One region of the Staphylococcus sp. FSL K6-0223 genome, then DNA from elsewhere that is predicted to be linked to it. Evidence: riboswitches for the same ligand, from Rfam matches in the RefSeq annotation. Region 1 holds a riboswitch; each other region holds the start of a gene.
What was found. Region 1 has a riboswitch for thiamine pyrophosphate ahead of MHI13_RS14520 (ECF transporter S component). Riboswitches for the same ligand answer to the same signal wherever they lie in the genome.

Region 1 (4,515 bases):
TAAATTTATAAATGCCTTTGGAATACCATTGAATTAATAAATGACTATCATAATTATCAATTGTGAGACCTCCTACGCCGTCACCCTCAGCATTAAAAAGTCTAAAAGCATTTGTACCATCAATGTTGAAATAATATTCTCTTTCCTCTAATGCACTTTCAAATAATTTTACGAAGAATTGAGTGTTAATGTCCTCATTTTCATCATAACTTAATACCCAACCTAATCCTTTATGTTGACGGCCAACATAACCAGTTGCGATATACTGTTGTTGATCAGTCACAATTTTAACTAAATCCCCTTCTTTAAGGTGGTCATGTTGGTAAATATCTTCCTCATCAATTAAAGGATATTGATTAAGATATTTAGTTTCTTTACCTCTATTCAATGTTGCTATTTTCATTTTTTACTTTTACCTCACTTTCTATTCTCTTTTTTCAAAAATTAATACGTAAGCACAATTTCAAAATCATTTTAACAAATATCAGTCTTTAATTATATGTAAAAAAGCCACTGCTATTGAATAAACAATAACAATGACTTTTAATAATCAATTATGGTTTCTCTCTTAACTGTAATGAATAAGCAACAATCATTGCAATTAACATTAACAGTAAAATTGGTGTGATGAAAATTGATAACAATAGACCGTGAATCATAATATTGATAAATTCAGTTAAGAATTTAAAGAATAAAATACTACCCATGAAGAGCTGTAAGTAATAAAATTTATTTCTTAAATAATAAGTTAAAGTTGTAGCAATAAAGATGATGATTATGAATAGTAATAATATGAGTGTGACCCACTCTACTACATATTGCGTTTGAGAAAGTTCCCATTCTCCTGATAAGAATAGGGCGTTGCGGTTATTAAATTCAAGAAATGTAAAGAATAAAATAACAGCACCACAGAACAACTCAACATACATTGGTTTAATCCATTTTGGCTTTCTCATCCAATTAGGAATATCATCTTCTTGAATATCTACAATATTTTTAACTTTTTCCTTAAATTTATCTCTTTTAGCTCTTATTTTATCTAAATCTACACTTCTTCTAGTCTTACGTGCATATTCTGTTGTCTTATCTTGTAGTTGTTTTAAGTGAACTTTAGTTTGATTAGATACGTTTCCTTTATTAGTTCTAGAAAGTTCAGGTTCTTCCTCGCCTAACTCTTCTTTAGTTAATGGTAATGATCGTCTTAAGAATAAGAAATTCCATATAGACATCTGTCCTAATAACCACATAATAATGAAGAATGTGTTCACACTTAAAATATCTATAGATTCAATTTCATTCGCATCTATACGTCCGTATAAAGAAATTTGTGTAATCAAATAACTAATACCATATGTCACGATAATCCACATATAATGACTTTTACGATTATTTTTATTTAATTCATCTTTATAAACAATGTATCCGATGTGAACGATGAACGGTATAATAAACACAATTGCGAAGAAACCATAAACTTGAGTCATTAATATTAGTGTAATAATAAAATACATAATACCAATAACTAAGAAGAAAATGGATATGTCATAGTCATATTTAATAGTTCTGAATAAAGTATGACCTAAAAGCATAACTAAGATACCAAACAAAATAATAATAATGGCACTTATAACTGGGAAACTACCTATAAACCTACTCATCACTTTTATAATTTCAGCGAAGAATGCATTAAGAAATTCCCATACATTATGTACATGAGTATTAACTTTTTTATCACCATTAAATTGTTTAATCAATGGCAAGTTAATTAGAATGATGAGACCTGTGAAAAGTGAAACGATACCGATAATGTAGCTAAATATGATCTCGGTGTGTTTCCTAAGAAAAGACATACTGTTCACCTCAAACGTTATTATATATGAAGATTTTCTAATTGTCTTTAAATTAACCATGAAATACGTCTATAGACCTATTAGGGTTTATCTATAGAATAACGGGGTAAAGTTGTTGTGTAAACAATTATTCCTATTTAAGGGGTGGAAATACTATGGGAAAAGAAGAATTCGAAAAGAAATCTGCTGAAAAAGCTAAAGAGGCAGAAGAAAAACTAAAAGAACAAAATGAAGAAAAAACTGATGATATTGAACAAACGAAAAAAGATGTACAAGATACATTAGATTAATTACTATAAATATTTGCCATTGAAAAGCTCTCAAAGTTTATACTTTGAGAGTTTTTTATAAAGAACTTTATTAACTTATTTATCCATATCTTTAAACAACCTTGACAATACAATAGAAAAATCATACATTTAATTTAAATTAAAATATCGACGCACTAGGGGTGTATATTTACTGAGATGAGGAAATCCTCAAACCCTTCGAACCTGATCTAGCTAGATACTAGCGTAGGAAAGTGTAGTTAACTATAGAATCTGATGAACTTACTTCATTAAGATATATCTTCTGACGCACAACTTTCCTAGGGAGGGTTGTGCGTTTTTTTAGGAGGAGACACAATGTCAAAAGGTTTAAAACTATCAGAAATACTTGTAACTGTATTAATATCTGTAGTCTTCGCAATCATCTATAACTTATGGTGGTTCTTCTACAATATTACACAAGTTGCAGGTATTCACCTAGAGCAGCTTACATATGGTGTTTGGTTTATGGCAGCAGTAGTTTGCTACTTAATAATTCCAAAACCAGGTATCGCAATCTTAGCTGAACTAGCTGCAGGGGCTGGCGAAACAATTGTCATGGGTAAATTTGATATACCTACAATTATCTATGCTTTATTACAAGGTGTAGCATGCGAAATTATCTTCGCAATTTTTAAATATCAATCTCGTTCTGCGGCAGTAGCAATGCTTGCTGGTTTGGTCACTGCACTCGCCACTTTCCCAGTAGATTATTTTTACGGTTACTTAAATGAAGTCGCGGGATGGAACTTATTCTTATTCATTCTATTCCGATCAATTAGCGGAATTGTTATCACAGGATTAGTGTCCTATTGGCTTGTTAGAGCACTTGATAAAACGGGAGTTACTAAACTCTTTAGACCAGCTTCTAAACATGACTACGATAACCTATAAGGGGATTTTTTAATTGTTAAAAGTAAAAAATTTACGTTTGAAATACCCTAACGGGGATAGAAAAATTTTTGATAACTTAAATATAGAGATTAATGATAAGGAAAAAGTGCTTTTACTCGGCCCATCAGGGTCGGGTAAAAGCACATTACTTAATGTACTAAGTGGTATTGTTCCTAATTTAATTGAACTACCAATGAAATATGATGAATTACATGTCGATCAACAAAGTGGTGTCATTTTCCAAAATCCTGATACACAATTCTGTATGCCTAAAGTATATGAAGAGTTAGCTTTTGTGTTAGAGAACCGCAAAATCCCTCGTAGTGAAATGGATAATGAAATTAAAAAAGCACTTGAATCTGTAAATCTTAACGTTTCTGACCAAACTTATGTAAATCAACTAAGCGGAGGTATGAAGCAGAAGTTAGCTATCGTAGAAACCATTTTACAAAGAGCGGAAACCTTATTCTTAGATGAACCAACTGCTATGTTAGATGTTCAAGCAACTGAGGATTTATGGAAGAAATTAATAGAATTGTGGGATGAACAAACAGTATTAATCGTCGAACATAAGGTTGAACATATTTGGCAACATGTCGATCGCGTACTATTAATGAATTATGAAGGAAAAATCATAGCTGATGATACTCCTCAACACATTCTTAATGACTACGAACATTTATTAACTGAGTATGGCGTGTGGCATCCTAAAGCCTGGAATTATGCGCCACGTCCTATTAAACTAGATATTCAACCTTCCAATAGTTTATTTGAATTTCAACAAGGCCAAATCGTACGTGGTAGACAAACGCTCTTCTCTGTTGATGACTTTGAATTACATAAAGGAGAATGGCTAACTATAACAGGAAAAAATGGTGCTGGTAAAACATCTTTGCTCGAATCAATACTTCAATTAATAAAATATAAAGGTCGAATGACTTATAATAATGAAGAACTGAAAAAGATTAAACAAGCAGCAAAACACATGTATCTCGTGTATCAAAATCCAGAATTACAATTTATTACGAATTCAGTTTATGATGAAGTTTACATTCATTATAACCATTTAGACCCTGAAAATGCTGAACAAGAAACTATTCAATTGCTTAAATTACTTCATCTAGATCAAGTGAAAAATCATCACCCTTTTGAAATATCAACGGGACAAAAACGCCGATTAAGCGTAGCAACTGCCCTTAGTTCAAAGGCAGAAATTGTATTGTTAGATGAACCTACATTTGGTTTAGATAGTCATAATACGTTCCAACTCATTAAACTTTTTCAAGAACGCGTTAAACAAGGGCAAACAATAGTTATGGTCACACATGATTCGGAAATCATTCGTCGATATCCAACACGTCGTTTACATGTTGAAGATGGAATACTTAAAGAGATTGAAGGTGAGCACGTTGTTTGAAAGATGGAAGAAACGTCACACCTTTGTTGATGATGTAAATATTATA
Region 2 (4,515 bases), on a different contig from region 1:
ACTAATGCACCTGCTAAAAACGGACTGATTAACGCACCAATATTTCCCCATAAGTTCATCCAACCCGATACTGTACCAGCAAAGTTACGTCCAATGTCATTTGCTGCTGCCCAACTCATTCCCATTGAAATACCCATACCACCTAAGCCAAGTGATAACCAAAAGATGGTCACATATAAGTTTTGTGTATGAACTGCAAAGAAGATGGAGATAGCAAATACGATAAAGCCAACAATTGCAATTAACCCTCTCGCTACAAAACGACTTTGACCGCTATGCAAAATTTTATCTGAAATCGCACCCGCAGATAAAATTAAAATAAACATAATAAACCATGGTAAAGCACTAATTGTCATATCTTTAAATTGTACATGATATTGCTCAGTTAAATAAGTAGGTAACCAAATTAAGAATAGAGCAATAACAAATTGAACTACGAAATATTGCCCTGCAATAGCATAGAAACTCATGCGTTTAAAAAATTGATTCCAAGGTGCTACGGATTTAGTTGTTTCTACTAAATCACGATGTTGCATGATATACTGTTTTTCTGCTTCATTGACCATGCGATGTTGCTCAGGTAAATCTTTAGCAATAATTGCCCAAAGTGCTGCAATCACAATACCAACCGCACCGAAAATATAGAATACAGCTTGCCAGTTAAATGCATTAACAATTGCGATGGTAACTACTGGTGCTAATACTGGACCGAAATATGATCCTGCTAACAACGCACTCGATGCTCTCCCTTTTTCATCTTTAGCAAACCAAGTTGAATTGAATACTGCATTAGATGGATACATTGGCGCTTCTCCGATACCAAATAAGAAACGTACTAAATATAATAGACCATGATGTTTAATCATTCCCGTTAAAATTGTAAATGCACTCCACCATAATAATGCGATTGAAATCATCTTACGCGGACCAAACTTCTCTGCTAACATACCTGAAGGGACTTGCATCAATGCATAACCCAGTGAGAAGAATGAAGCTAATAAACCAAATTGTTGCTTTGTCATGTGAAGATCTTCCATCATTTGAGGTGCAATAAATGAGATATTAGATCTATCCATATATGCAATAACCCCAATAATAAAGAATGCGATAGCGAAATACCAACGAACCTTACTTTTCTTTTGTCTTTGTACCATAATTATTTTTCCTGCTTCCCTTTAAAATTGTGTTGATTCTACTTATACGTTGACAATGAAAACTCCCAATCACGTCTTTCCCTGTTGTTTCCAACCGCCTTTCGAGCCTCATCTCATAGGCTTTCTGATATATTTTTTATAATATTAACAGTTTTTGTAAACGTTTACAATTACTTTTTGAATATTTTTTATTTAATTTATACATGGCTATATAAAACGTGGTTTCTTGATTAAAAAATATATTACTATAAATCTAATTTATTTTTGTATTTGAACTCTATTAAAAAAGGTTGTAGAATAAAAATGAAGCAAAAATGCTGATGTTTATTTTAAACACAACTGAATAAACGATCCACTGGAAGTGCCTTTGTTTAAGGCTGAGAGTAAAGAACGAACTTTATAATTCCTGGAACCTGATCCAGTTTGTACTGGCGTAGGAAAGTGGCGACTAGGATATCGTAAAGTTAAACAAAACGCTATTTCCCTACTGCAGGGAAATAGCGTTTTTTGTTTAATAAGGAGTGATGTTCATTTTTATAGCGATAACGAAATATAAAGATTTAACCAATGATGATGTACAACATTTTCTTGATATCTCGGATGGAATAGATGGTTTATTGTTTCGTACTCCCATGTCATCAAGTGATTTGTCTTCATTTTTAACATCACTTATAGAAAAAGGATTCCCTAAATCAAAAATCATTATTCATAGTGATGTACATTTACTTGAACAACTTCACCTCTCTCATATTCATTTTCGAGAAATGGATGAAGATGCATTTAGCTATAAATCAACGCATCCAGAGATTGAAGTAAGTATGTCTACACATTCAATTGAATCTGTTAAAGCAGCTTATGAACACGATCTTGATTATGTCTTTTTTGGTCACATTTTTAAGACACCTTCAAAACCTAATCAATTGCCTCGATCAAAAGCAGAGATTCAACGTGTGTTAGAGATTCCTATTCCCATTTATGCCATTGGAGGTATCACTGAAAAAACGATTCCTCAATTACCTCATGGTTTTAAAGGAATTTGTGCGATTTCTTTTTTTATGAACGCATCTTTACAACAAATTGAACTGTTGCGAAAGGAGTGGTTGAAAGATGCATGATGTTTTAATCATAGGTTCGGGCGTGATTGGCATGTCTATTGCGCGACAATTAAGCCAATCTCACCTTGACATTGCACTTATCGATCGTGACGTGCCAGGTAAACACGCATCATATAAAGCAGGTGGTATGTTAGGTGCTCAAAATGAATTTACTGAAGATACTGATTTATTTAGACTTGCTCTTGAATCACGAAGTCTCTTTCCACAATTATGTCAAGATTTAGAAGATGAGACAGGTATTGATATTCAGTTTCAAAATTCAGGATTAATTAAAGTGGCTAATCGTCCTGAAGATGTTGAAAGTTTAGAAAAGCAGTATCAATTTTTAAGCGGTTTAGATTCTAGCGTCATTGTTCTTTCAGATGAGGAACTTACTCATTTAACGAATGGTACAGTAACATCAAGTGAAATGGCTATTTACATTCCACAAGATGGACAAATTAATGCCAATCACTACACTAAAGCTTTATTTACATCTTTAAAGCAACGTCAAATTAAGCGATATTTTAATACAGAGGTACAATCTGTTCATCGCCAAAATGGGTACTACGATGTTGAAACGTCACAAGGCACATTACAAGCTAAGAAAGTCATTGTGGCAGCGGGCGCATGGACATCTAAATTATTAACTCAATACTCATTACCTAGAGATGTAGTCGGTGTAAAAGGTGAAGTCTTACTGATTGAAAATGATCATTTGGATTTAAAAGAAACCGTATTTATGACCAATGGCTGTTACATCGTACCAAAATATCCAAATCGTTTCTTAATTGGTGCCACAAGCGAGTTTGATAACTATTCAGTTGGTAATACAGACGATGGTATCTCTTGGTTACACCACTTTGCAAATGAACGTATACCAGAACTCGCACACGGCAAAGTCATTAAACAATGGTCTGGTGTCCGTCCATATACTGAAGGAGAAATACCGATAATGGACCGTATTGATGAAGATTTATATGTGATTTCTGGTCATTATCGTAACGGTATTTTACTTTCGCCTATTATTGGTCGTGATATCGCCAATTGGATACTCACCGGTGTTAAACCGCGTCGATATGAATCATTTAGTGCTTCAAGGAGGTTAAATCATGAAGTGTATCATTAATGGGGACACATTCAATTTTGATTCAGAACAATCTATTACATCTGTACTTGAATCTCTTGAATTAGATCCTAAACGTGTCATTGTCGAACATAATAAAACTTTAATTAAACAAGAAGACTACGATCAACATACAGTACGTGAAGATGATCGATTAGAATTATTAGAATTTGTTGGAGGCGGATAAAATGTTTAACATTGGACCATTAGAAATTAAATCTCGTTTATTATTAGGTACAGGAAAATTTGAAGATGAAGCTACGCAAACAAAAGCGATTGAAGCAGCAGAAGCGAATGTGCTGACTTTTGCTGTAAGACGTATGAATTTATATGATAAAAACTTACCTAATCCATTAGCAAATATTAATCTTAAAGACTTTATTACTTTTCCAAATACAGCCGGCGCTAAAACTGCTGAAGAAGCGATTCGTATCGCTGAAATTGCAAAACATGCTGGCGTATGTGACATGATTAAAGTCGAAGTGATTGGTGACGATGAAACATTGTTACCTGATCCATTTGAAACATATGAAGCATGTAAAGTGTTATTAGAAAAAGGTTATATCGTATGTCCTTACATTTCTAATGATGTCGTATTAGCGAAACGTTTAGAAGAATTAGGTGTTCATGCTGTCATGCCACTTGCTTCTCCAATTGGTACTGGACGTGGTATTAATAACCAACTTAATTTAAGTTACATTATTAAAAATTCAAATGTTCCCGTTATTGTGGATGCTGGTATTGGTTCACCAAAAGATGCGTGTCATGCGATGGAATTAGGCGCTGATGCTATTCTTTTAAACACTGCAGTTTCAGGTGCAAAAGACCCTGTTAAAATGGCTGAAGCAATGAAACTTGGTATTCATGCAGGTCGTCTCTCATATGAATCAGGACGTATTCCAGTAAAATATACAGCCCAAGCATCAAGCCCTACTGAAGGTTTAGGATTCTTATAATGCAACGCTATAACCGTCAATTGCGTTACCATGCATTTGGAGAGGATGGCCAAACTGCCCTCTCCAATGCAACCATTTTAATACTTGGTGCAGGCGCGTTAGGAAGTCACGTTGCGGAGCTTTTAGCACGTATGGGTGCACATCATTTAGCCATTGTCGATATGGATATCGTTGAATTATCTAAT
Region 3 (4,515 bases), on a different contig from region 1:
TCACCAATATATGTGAAATGAATGTCTTCATAAGGTTTTTTTAATACTTCTTTTGCAGTTAAAAAATCAGCAAGCACTTGTGTTGGATGATCTTCATTCGTTAAACCATTCCAAACCGGAACACCAGCATATTCTGCAATTTCTTCAATAGTACGTTGAGAAAATCCGCGATATTCGATACCGTCATACATCCCACCTAAAACACGAGCCGTATCTTTAGCCGTTTCTTTTACTCCCATTTGTGTACCTGTAGGCCCAAGATACGTCACATGAGCACCTTGATCATAAGCTGCTGTTTCAAACGCACAACGTGTGCGTGTAGAATTTTTTTCGAAAATTAAAGCGATATTTTTACCTTTAAGTTTTTGTTGTTCAATACCAGCATATTTTGCACGTTTTAAATCTTCAGAGAGATTAAGTAAGAATTCCATTTCTTTTTTTGAAAAATCAAGTAATGTTAAAAAATTTCTATTTCTTAAATTTTGCATCTTAGCCCACTCCTTTGTCAGAGATTTAGCATTTAAAATTCAATACACATGATGTGTATGAACGTTACAATATGTGTAACTTTTTATTATATTATTACACAAAAAACATAAGATAGAAAATTTAAAACATACAACAAAAAACTTCTTTGCCATATTTTGACAAAGAAGTCACTCATATTTATGCTGTTTTAACTTTTCTTTTTGCTTCACGATCTATCATATCTTGTTTTGTAACAATCGGATATTTTTTGAATACAAGAGAACCAAGAAAACCTGCTAAACCACCCACAATGGCCATTACAACACCATAGATAATCACTTTCATTGGACTATTAAAACCAAACATCACTAAGAATCCTGCAATGGGTGTTGCTGTACCTGTTGCGTCATTGATCATACCAGATAAAGCGATAATTAAACCTGCAACAGCTCCTCCAAAGAAGTTTGTCACATACACTGGTATCGGATTAGCAGAGACAATATCAGCTTGAGATAACGGTTCAATACTTACTGAAATCGTTGACTTACGATCTCCTAATTTTAAACGATGGAACAGCGTACCATTCATAAATGCCGAACTAAATGCAGCCATAGCACCAATGGCCATTGGCACGCCAGTTAAACCAAGTAATGCGGTTAAAGCCATTGAACTTAACGGTGCTGTACCTACAACCGTAATAATGCCTCCAAGAATAATCCCCATAATAATTGGATTTGTGTCCGTACTACTTTTAATAATGTCACCAATTTTTAGTAATGTATTATTCACTACTGGCGTTAAACCCGTCGCAATTAAACGTGCAAGTGGTGCAAGAAGAACGATTGAACCAATAAGATCTACACCATCTGGAACATATTTTTCTGTATATTTCATAAGATAACCTACAATATACCCAGCAAAGAACCCTGGAAGTAAGTCTAAACCACCACAAGCAGCTCCGATAACTAATGCATACACAGGTGAAACACCAATAGCTAAGGCAGTTAACCCAGCAGCAGCGACACCACCAAGACCTCCCGCAGCGTCACCTAGTTGTTCTAAAAATTTAATACCAAATACTTCTCCACCTACATATTTGTTAAAAGCTTCTACTAAAAATGTCGCAATGGCTGCATTAGCTAAAGCTCCCATCGCACGCATACCACTAGGTGCTTTATATGTAAATAACGTAAAAATCACTAAGACTAAAACTAAAAACAACGTACCAATTAATAAATCCATAATCTACTGTCATCCCCTTATATTTAATTTAGATGTGAGGTATGGCTTCAAATCAGACAATATCTCACTACTTACTTTCTTCCTTAGTAGACAGTTTACTAAAAAACGAAATATATTTCACGGAATTTTTTAATTTTTTAAATTAAATTGAAAATTCCGTTTATTTTTTACTTAATTACTTCAAAATATATCTATCTTACACATTATGAAATGATCGACAAAATGATATAAATATACAAATGAAATAATCTGATAAAGTAAATGTAAACAAAATATCAGATTTAATTAACCTAGAATATATGTTATGTTAATGTATATAACAACATATTCACTAGGGGTGCGATTGATTGCTGAGAGAAAGTACTTACTTTCAACCCTTAAACCTGTTGGTTAGTACCATCGTAGGAAAGTGACTTACATATTACTTGACGTCTTTCAGTATTCACTTTTTTGCGTAGAAAATTGAGTTATTGGAGGATTTTCTTATGGAAAAATTAAGAGTTGGTTTAGAATGGTTTTTAAATCCTGATCACATGCCATTAATTTTAGGTATAGAAAAAGGATGGTTTAAGGAACAAAATTTAGAGATTGAGATGATTGAACCTGAAGAACATTTTGATGCTTTAGATGAAATCGAAAAAGGTACAATGGATATCGCAATTACAGAACCTATCCATTTAGTAGAAGATAAAGCATCCAACCAAAATGTTGTAGGCTTCGCAAGATTCTTACATACCAATGGCGGTATAATGTATAAAAAAGATAAAGGTATTAAAACACCAAAAGATTTAATTGGCAAACGTCTCCAGTATCCAGGAGCTCCAGGTCTTGGTGGTATTGCTATTGCAAAAACCATGATTGAAACTGATGGTGCTCAATATACAGATGGTGATATTATACCAGTAAATAATAGTTTTTATCATACTGATGCATTGTTAAATGATAAAGCAGATGCAGCAACACTTATCTTTGAAAACTTTGAAATTTTAGAAGCAAAAAGTAAAGGATTAAATGTCGATTATTTCGCATTAAAAGATTACAATGTTCCTGACTTTTGCCAATTAATTTTTATCACTACCCCTGATAAGTTACACTCTGAAGAAGAAAAAATCAAAACATTTATTAAAGTTATACAAAAAGCAATTCAATACATTAAGACTAACCTTGAAGAAGCAATTAGTATCTATTCTTCATATACGAATACAGACGTAAGTGAAGATTTAAACAAATCCACAATACAAGCCACAGCAAAATGTTTCACTAACGATTTATCAATGAGTTCTGACTTTTACAATGATTTACAATTATGGTTAAAAGAAACAGGTAAAATTAAAAAAACAATCGAACCTAAAGAATATTTCACAAATCAATTACTATTTAGTAGATATGCTAACTAAACTCAAGTTTATATTCAGAGTCTCTACAATTTTTAAATTGTAAGAGACTCTTTTACTTCTAAAATATTGCCATTCTCTTCAATATCTAAATATATTTCTTCATTTTTAGCATTGCCGCTACCTAGAACTGAACTACTTCATTTTTCCTTAATTGAGAAAGAACATGTAAGCTGTAGCACCAGTAACGCCACCAGATATGCCGTCAATAACAGCATCAGTAGCTGTACCTAAAGTACATTTATACCAATTTGTTTTGTCGTCTTACCATCTGATAGTGTTAAGATTTCATTATCATTTATTTTACCAGTAATATTACTATCGGTAATAGATAAATGTAGAACACTTTTATTTTTTTGAGTTAAGTTACTAATACCATCTTGTTTGTCAGCTGCATGAATTTGATTAGCATTAGATACTACTATTGGAGCTACAACAGACTCTGTTACAATAGATACACTTAACAATACTTTTAATAACATATATTGCTTCATACCTAAAATGCTCCTTTTTAATTATTCATAAATTCATATTATCAAAATGTTACATATATTAATTAAAAGATTCTCAAATGTATCAACATAGTTCTCAACTTCTATAGGAGCAAATATTGCTAGACCAATAGGAGCGGGATTAGATTTAGTAGTCGTTACAGGCATATTACTCTTGTCTGAATAGAAATTTTTCAGTGGTAAATCTGCTACTGATATTGTTAAGGATAAAGCTAATGAAAAAGTGAGCGTCATAAGAAATTTTGTTATGTTGAAGAGTTTCAAAAATTTAATGTCTGATAGCATTAATAATGTAAAACATTTTGGGACATCCATCAGTTCAATATTTTCATAAAGGTGGCTAAATGCTCTAAAAAAGTATCTTAAAATTTCAAATAGTGGTTAGCTATATTTTTTACTTTGCAACAGAACCAGAATAAGTATATATATTTAGGGTATATATAAGTAATAGACATCTAAATAATAAGTAATAGGAGGCTGGTGTAGATGTTCAAAAATATATTATTACCCTATGATTTCGAAAATGATTTTAGTGCTATCCCTGACTATTTAGAAAAAGTCACCGATGAAGATTCAGTTGTTGTAATTTATCACGTTGTAACAGAAAATGATCTTGCAATTAGTGTCAAGTATTATAATAAGCATAAAGAAGATATTATTAGAGAAAAAGAAAAAAAACTCACTCCATTTTTACGTGAATTAGAAAAAAGAGATATTCAATATAAAATAGATGTAGATTTTGGGCATATTAAAGATACAATCTTAGAAAAAATTACTTCTGGAGATATAAATAATGGTGAATTTGATTTAGTAATTATGAGTAATCATAGAGTCGATTTGAATATTAAACATGTTTTAGGAGATGTTACACATAAGATTGCTAAAAGAAGTTCTGTCCC

Region 2: linked by a shared signal. The riboswitch ahead of MHI13_RS02035 (thiamine phosphate synthase) and the one ahead of MHI13_RS14520 (ECF transporter S component) in region 1 are both predicted to bind thiamine pyrophosphate.
Region 3: linked by a shared signal. The riboswitch ahead of MHI13_RS00865 (ABC transporter substrate-binding protein) and the one ahead of MHI13_RS14520 (ECF transporter S component) in region 1 are both predicted to bind thiamine pyrophosphate.

Annotation. Positions count from the first base shown of each region.
Region 1 covers NZ_JBBOYX010000002.1:747,741-752,255, forward strand. The annotation lists gene MHI13_RS14505 (class I SAM-dependent rRNA methyltransferase) at 1-403, opposite strand, end outside; gene auxA (lipoteichoic acid stability factor AuxA) at 555-1,850, opposite strand; gene graF (glycopeptide resistance-associated protein GraF) at 2,006-2,140, shown strand; TPP riboswitch at 2,288-2,389, shown strand; gene MHI13_RS14520 (ECF transporter S component) at 2,477-3,052, shown strand; gene MHI13_RS14525 (ABC transporter ATP-binding protein) at 3,066-4,469, shown strand; gene MHI13_RS14530 (energy-coupling factor transporter transmembrane component T family protein) at 4,462-4,515, shown strand, end outside.
Region 2 covers NZ_JBBOYX010000001.1:431,146-435,660, reverse strand. The annotation lists gene MHI13_RS02040 (MFS transporter) at 1-1,154, opposite strand, end outside; TPP riboswitch at 1,502-1,611, shown strand; gene MHI13_RS02035 (thiamine phosphate synthase) at 1,679-2,269, shown strand; gene thiO (glycine oxidase ThiO) at 2,262-3,377, shown strand; gene thiS (sulfur carrier protein ThiS) at 3,361-3,561, shown strand; gene MHI13_RS02020 (thiazole synthase) at 3,563-4,330, shown strand; gene MHI13_RS02015 (HesA/MoeB/ThiF family protein) at 4,330-4,515, shown strand, end outside.
Region 3 covers NZ_JBBOYX010000001.1:177,255-181,769, reverse strand. The annotation lists gene argF (ornithine carbamoyltransferase) at 1-488, opposite strand, end outside; gene MHI13_RS00875 (PTS sugar transporter subunit IIC) at 667-1,668, opposite strand; partial or broken gene MHI13_RS00870 (hypothetical protein) at 1,628-1,711, shown strand; TPP riboswitch at 2,034-2,135, shown strand; gene MHI13_RS00865 (ABC transporter substrate-binding protein) at 2,196-3,107, shown strand; gene MHI13_RS00860 (hypothetical protein) at 3,335-3,598, opposite strand; gene MHI13_RS00855 (universal stress protein) at 4,103-4,515, shown strand, end outside.